One region of the Aeribacillus sp. FSL K6-8394 genome, then DNA from elsewhere that is predicted to be linked to it. Evidence: a T-box and tRNA genes for the amino acid it is inferred to sense, from the RefSeq annotation. Region 1 holds a T-box; the other holds one or more tRNA genes.
What was found. A T-box is a leader RNA that pairs with one kind of tRNA and senses whether it is charged. The one in region 1 lies ahead of glyQ (glycine--tRNA ligase subunit alpha), so its partner is inferred to be a tRNA-Gly.
Positions count from the first base shown of each region.

Region 2: it has a tRNA-Gly gene. The T-box ahead of glyQ (glycine--tRNA ligase subunit alpha) is inferred to sense a tRNA for this amino acid. The anticodon was not compared.

Region 1 is NZ_JBBPAA010000001.1:1,597,792-1,601,162, reverse strand. Features, by position in the region: gene era (GTPase Era) at 1-627, shown strand, start outside; gene NSR00_RS07550 (YqzL family protein) at 740-880, shown strand; gene recO (DNA repair protein RecO) at 911-1,663, shown strand; T-box leader at 1,779-1,952, shown strand; gene glyQ (glycine--tRNA ligase subunit alpha) at 2,022-2,912, shown strand; gene glyS (glycine--tRNA ligase subunit beta) at 2,905-3,371, shown strand, end outside.
Region 2 is NZ_JBBPAA010000001.1:1,964,313-1,967,683, forward strand. Features, by position in the region: gene queG (tRNA epoxyqueuosine(34) reductase QueG) at 32-1,165, opposite strand; gene NSR00_RS09310 (B3/B4 domain-containing protein) at 1,248-1,913, shown strand; tRNA gene NSR00_RS09315 (tRNA-Gly) at 2,033-2,106, opposite strand.

The sequences.
Region 1 (3,371 bases):
ATGATTAATGCTGAAGAAGGATTAGGCCGCGGTGATGAATATATCATGGAACGATTGAAGGAAACCGATACTCCTGTATTTTTAGTTGTCAATAAAATCGATCGGGTTCATCCTGATGATTTATTGCCGCTTATTGACCAATACAGGGAAAAGTTCGAGTTTCAGGAAATTGTTCCAATTTCTGCCCTGCAAGGAAACAACATTGAAACGTTGCTAGGGCAAATTGAAGCGTATTTGCCGGAAGGTCCGCAATATTATCCTAGTGATCAGGTGACAGATCACCCGGAACGTTTTATCATTTCTGAACTAGTTCGCGAAAAAGTATTGCATTTGACAAGAGAAGAGATCCCGCATTCTGTCGCAGTTGTTGTTGATTCTATTGAAAAAAGAGAAAACCATGCAGTATATATAGCTGCAACAATTGTTGTGGAACGCAACTCTCAAAAAGGTATTATCATTGGGAAGCAAGGAAGAATGTTGAAAGAAATTGGGAAAAGGGCAAGGGTTGACATTGAAAACTTGCTCGGATCAAAAGTCTTTTTAGAGCTGTGGGTCAAAGTGCAAAAAGATTGGAGAAATCGCCTGTCGCAATTGCGAGATTTTGGATTTAGGGAAGACGAATATTAATTGACTTGAAGGAAGTTAGAAATATTTTCAAAACATGAAAATGAGTCAAAAAGGCTATGATAACAATGAATTGGATATAGCTTAGGAACAACGACAGAAAGGTGGGGACAATATGTTAGATTTTACCTGGAAAGTATTCACGTTTACAGGTAATATTGACACATATCTCCTTTTTAAAGAGCTTGAAAAGGAGCGGACGAAAGATTGTCAAATGAAGGAAGAAGAGCGGACTGAGGTTGATCTCCCTGTTTAGTAGTGCTGTATCCAATAGGATGGTGGAGAAATGCTTGTAAAGACGGAAGGAATTGTCATTCGTACAACGGAATATGGTGAGACCAATAAAGTTGTTACAATATATACAAGGGAGTTTGGGAAAGTTGGTGTAATGGCACGGGGCGCAAATAAACCGAACAGCCGCCTCGCAGCTGTTACCCAACTTTTTACGTATGGAAATTTTTTGTATCATCAATCTTCTGGATTGGGCAATTTAAGCCAAGGAGAAATCATTTCCGCTTTTAGAGAGATTAAGGAAAATATTTTTTTGACTGCATATGCTTCATATATTGTAGAGCTCCTTGATAAAGGAACAGATGAAAAAGACAGAAACCCTTTTTTGTTTGAGCTCTTATTTCAAACACTTCATCTGCTGAATGAAGAAAAGGATGCGGAAATTTTGACCAATATATTTGAAATAAAGATGCTCAACGTTCTCGGTTTATATCCCGAATTAAACAAATGTGCAGTAAGCGGCGAAACAAACGGACCGTTTCATTTTTCATTAAAAGAAAACGGATTGATTTGCAGCCGCTGTTTTGAAAAAGATCCTTACAGGCTCAATATTTCTCAGAAGACAGTGAAGCTGTTGCGGCTGTTTTATTCTATTGACTTAAACCGCATTGGTCAAATATCCGTCTCCGCTGAGACAAAAAAAGAACTGAGATTTGTTCTTGATCAATATTATCAGGAATATGCAGGTTTATCGCTGAAATCGAAAAAATTTTTAAATCAGCTTGACAGTTTAAAAGAAATGTTGTAAACCATATACATGGATGTGAAACCTTTCAAATGAAGGATTTATCCCCCCTCATGCTGTTAGAAAAAGCGATTTAATGTCATGTAATGAGCGGAAATGTACGTGTCAAATTGAATAATAAAATGCGATGAAGGAAAAGAGTACCTGCAATCTTCATAGAAAGCGACCTTAGGATGGTGCGAGCTAAGGTATGAGGATGCAGGGAACGGCGTTCCAGAGCAATAACGGTTTACGAGAGGCTGAAACGTTTTTCAGCAAATAGGGTGGAACCGCGGGTCATCCCGTCCCTATGCAACTTTGTTGCATTAGGGACGGTTTTTATTTTGTTCGAACATAACTTAATTGTGGAGGTGCATGATGAATGAACATTCAAGAAATGATTTTGACGCTGCAAAAGCATTGGGCCGATCATGGATGTATTTTGATGCAGGCATATGATGTAGAAAAAGGTGCCGGAACCATGAGCCCATACACATTTCTTCGCTCCATCGGGCCAGAACCGTGGAATGTTGCTTACGTGGAGCCGTCAAGAAGACCTGCTGACGGAAGGTATGGGGAAAATCCGAACCGCCTTTATCAACACCATCAATTCCAAGTCATTATGAAGCCGTCTCCGAAAAACATACAAGAAATTTATTTAGATTCATTAAAGGCTCTTGGAATTGATCCGCTTGAACATGACATCCGCTTTGTGGAAGATAACTGGGAAAATCCTTCTCTCGGCTGCGCAGGGCTTGGCTGGGAAGTTTGGCTTGACGGAATGGAAATTACTCAATTCACGTATTTTCAGCAGGTCGGAGGACTGGAATGCAAACCGATTTCTGTTGAAATAACTTATGGAATTGAGCGTTTGGCGTCTTATATTCAAGAAAAAGAAAATGTATTTGACCTTGAATGGACAAACGGATTTACATATCGGGACATTTTTTATCAGCCTGAATATGAGCATTCCAAGTATACGTTCGAAACATCCGATACAAACATGCTATTTGAACTGTTTAATACGTATGAAAAAGAAGCGCACAGACAGATGGAATTAGGTCTCGTTCATCCAGCGTACGACTACGTTTTAAAATGCTCGCACACATTTAATTTGCTTGACGCAAAAGGAGCTATTTCTGTTACAGAACGAACCGGATATATTGGCAGAGTGAGAAAGCTGGCAAGAAAAGTTGCCAAAACGTTTTATGAAGAACGGGAAAAACTCGGTTTTCCAATGCTGAAAAACAAGGGGGCCGAAAATCATGAATAAACGGGATTTACTTATCGAAATCGGGCTTGAAGAAATGCCTGCCGGCGTCATCCTGTCTTCGATTGATCAGCTGGCTGACAAAGTAGGAGCTTGGCTGGATGAACATCGCATTTCTTACGCCAAAATAAAAAAATATTCAACTCCTAGACGTCTTGCCGTCCTTGTAGAGGATGTAAATGAAAAACAGGAAGATTTGCTTGGCGAAGCAAAAGGACCGGCAAAAAAGATTGCGGTTGATGAGAATGGAAATTGGACAAAAGCAGCGTTAGGCTTTGCACGGAGCCAAGGAGCTTCCACAAACGACATATCCTTTAAAGAAGTAAACGGTGTTGAGTACGCTTTTGTTCAAACATTTCAAAAAGGGAAAGAAACGAAAGAACTGCTCCCAGGGTTAGAAGAGATTATTCAAACCATCCATTTTCCGAAAAATATGCGTTGGGGAAATTGGAATCTTCGCTA
Region 2 (3,371 bases), 370 kb from region 1:
TTCTATATACGTATGATGGTGACAATTAAAATCATGCTTTCAACATTTCAATTCCTTTGACAATTTCATTCTTTACTTCTTCATCTTGTTCTTTTTCCAGAGCTTTTTCCAATTCAAAAAGCACTGATTGATCTCCTATCCTTCCAATCGCCCATGCGGCGGTTCCCCGAATAATCGGTCTTGAATCTTCGTGCATCAGTTTAATTAAGTCAGGCAAAGCCGTTCTATCTTTATAATGGGCTAAAGCGATGATCGCATTTCGCTGAATCGGTTTTTTTCCTCTCCATGAACCAGCTATATGGCCGAATTTTTCTTTAAACTCGCGGTTTGAAATATGAAGAAGCGGCTTTAATTTTGGCTTTGCAATTTCAGGATCCGGTTCCATTTCAGAATGGATATGGAAATCCTTTCCTTTATTTTCCGGACAAACAAGCTGACAAGTGTCACAGCCGTAAAGCCTGTTTCCGATTTTCCCACGATATTCATCAGGCAGAAACCCTTTTGTTTGCGTTAAAAAAGCAATACATTTCTTTGAATCGAGCTGCCCGCCTTGTACGAGCGCACCAGTCGGACATGAATCGACACATATGTTGCAGGATCCGCATCGGTCTTCAATGGGGCTGTCGGGAGGAAAAGGAATATTTGTAATCATTTCGCCCAAATATACATAAGAGCCGAATTCCGGTGTAATAATCATGCAGTTTTTTCCGCTCCATCCGATACCGGCTCGCTCTGCTACGGCCCGATCCGACAGCTCCCCCGTATCGACCATCGATTTAACCTGTGCTCCGTCCACTTTTTCTAAAATAAATCTTTCCAGCTTTTTCAACCGATCTTTTAGAATCACGTGATAGTCTGTCCCCCATGAAGCCCTGCAAAATAAACCGCGCCGCTCTTTTTTTGTACTTCTGGGAGCATTTTTCATTTTTGAAGGATATGCCAACGCTATAGAGATAATCGATTTTGCTTTTGGAAGGAGCAGCTCAGGATTTGTCCGCTTTTCGATATCAGGCTCCTCGAATCCTGACTGATATCCTAACTGCTGCTGTACAATTAACCGCTCCTTCAATGTTTCAAAAACATCAGCACTCGCAAAACCGATTTTATCGATTCCAATTTGCTTGCTGTATTCAATAATTTCTTGTTTGAGAACTGCGAAATCCACACCGCTCCACCCCCTTTGTTTTTATTTCAAAAAATATATAAACTATGTTAAGATAAAATGGCTGAAAATAGGAGGGAAATCAATGGAATTTTTTATTGCTGAAGAGGTCAAACAACGAATTCCTCACTTTAAAATAGGCTTAATTGAGTATGATCATATTCAAGTATCCGAATCCCCCCAAATGTTAAAAGGGAGACTTCGTTTCTTTCAAGAATCTATTTTTTTCGATCTAGAAAATAAAAATGCAGCTGAATTAGACGGCATTCGAGAATGGCGGGAAGTCTTTAAGCGTGTTGGCACTGATCCTAATCGATACCGCCCATCCAATGAGGCTCTTTTTCGCCGCGTTCAAAAACAGCAATACTTACAGTCTATCCATTCAGCCGTTGACTTAAATAATTTTTTCTCCTTGAAATATGAAATTCCGTTAGGCATCTACGACCGAAACAAAATAAAAGGATCTATTACGTTAAAAATCGGTGAAAATGGCGATTCATATGATGCCATCAACGGCCGCCAAGTAAATTTGGAAAATAAACTAGTAACCTGTGATGCAAACGGACCTTTCGGAAGCCCCTATGTTGATTCCAAGCGAACAGCAGTACAGCTTTCAACAACAAGCGCTTTACATATCGTTTATTTAAAGCCATCGATGCGGACAGAAGAAGCAAAAAAATTACTTGAAGCGATGGCCAACATGTTTGTTCAAATTCACGGTGGAGATGCTCGCCAACAAATTTTCGCTTAAGCCTCTCCCTTTTCTTTCTTTTAATGGCATGGCAGCCATATACAAAATTTCTATAATGAAAAAACGCAATGCTTCGTTTGCTTATAAAAACGAAACACTGCGTTGATGAATGATATGTATGGAGCGGGTGATGGGAATCGAACCCACGACATCAGCTTGGAAGGCTGAGGTTTTACCACTAAACTACACCCGCATACATTATCTCTTTTCTATTAAGATGAAAAACACGCATTTGTCATGCCTCTTCCTCTTCCAGCTTATTCGAGGAAGTAGATGCGTCGAGGCAACTCGATGCTTATTCATTGAAGCATCGCTCGTGGCTGAGGTTTTACCACTAAACTACACCCGCATACATTATCTCTTTTCTATTAAGATGAAAAACACGCATTTGTCATGCCTCTTCCTCTTCCAGCTTATTCGAGGAAGTAGATGCGTCGAGGCAACTCGATGCTTATTCATTGAAGCATCGCTCGTGGCTGAGGTTTTACCACTAAACTACACCCGCATACATTATCTCTTTTCTATTAAGATGAAAAACACGCATTTGTCATGCCTCTTCCTCTTCCAGCTTATTCGAGGAAGTAGATGCGTCGAGGCAACTCGATGCTTATTCATTGAAGCATCGCTCGTGGCTGAGGTTTTACCACTAAACTACACCCGCATACATTATCTCTTTTCTATTAAGATGAAAAACACGCATTTGTCATGCCTCTTCCTCTTCCAGCTTATTCGAGGAAGTAGATGCGTCGAGGCAACTCGATGCTTATTCATCGAAGCATCGCTCGTGGCTGAGGTTTTACCACTAAACTACACCCGCATACATTATTTCTTTTTTATTAAGTCGAAAAACACGCATTTGCCATGCCTCTTCCTCTTCCAGCTTATTCGAAGAAGTAAATGCGTCGAGGCAACTCGATGCTTATTCATCGAAGCATCGCTCGTGGCTGAGGTTTTACCACTAAACTACACCCGCATACATTATTTCTTTTCTATCAAGACGAAAAACACGCACTTGCCATGCCTCTTCCTCTTCCAGCTTATCGAGGAAGCAGATGCGTCGAGGCAACTCGATGCTTATTCATCGAAGCATCGCTTGTGGTAGCCGTAATGCAATGACGGGTTTTATTATAGCAAAGCGAAAATGACGGTGCAATGGAAAAATGTAAAAAAAACGACATTTTTTTATGTTTTTGTCGAAATTGTGAACAAAATAGATACAAAGCTGTCCATTTAACGCCCTATACCGCTGAAAAAAGCATTAAATCAACAGTTTTTCTTATTTTGTTCATATATTTACAAAGCTGGTGGTAAATGTCCAGCGTTTAAATGTAAACTCCGAAATCATGGCAAGCTTAGATAACAGTTAGATTGAACCCCTCAGTCATTCCTTCGCAAACTAAATTTATCAACCAACATAAAATACTAAGAGCTGAGAAGATTCCTATAAAATCAGAGTAA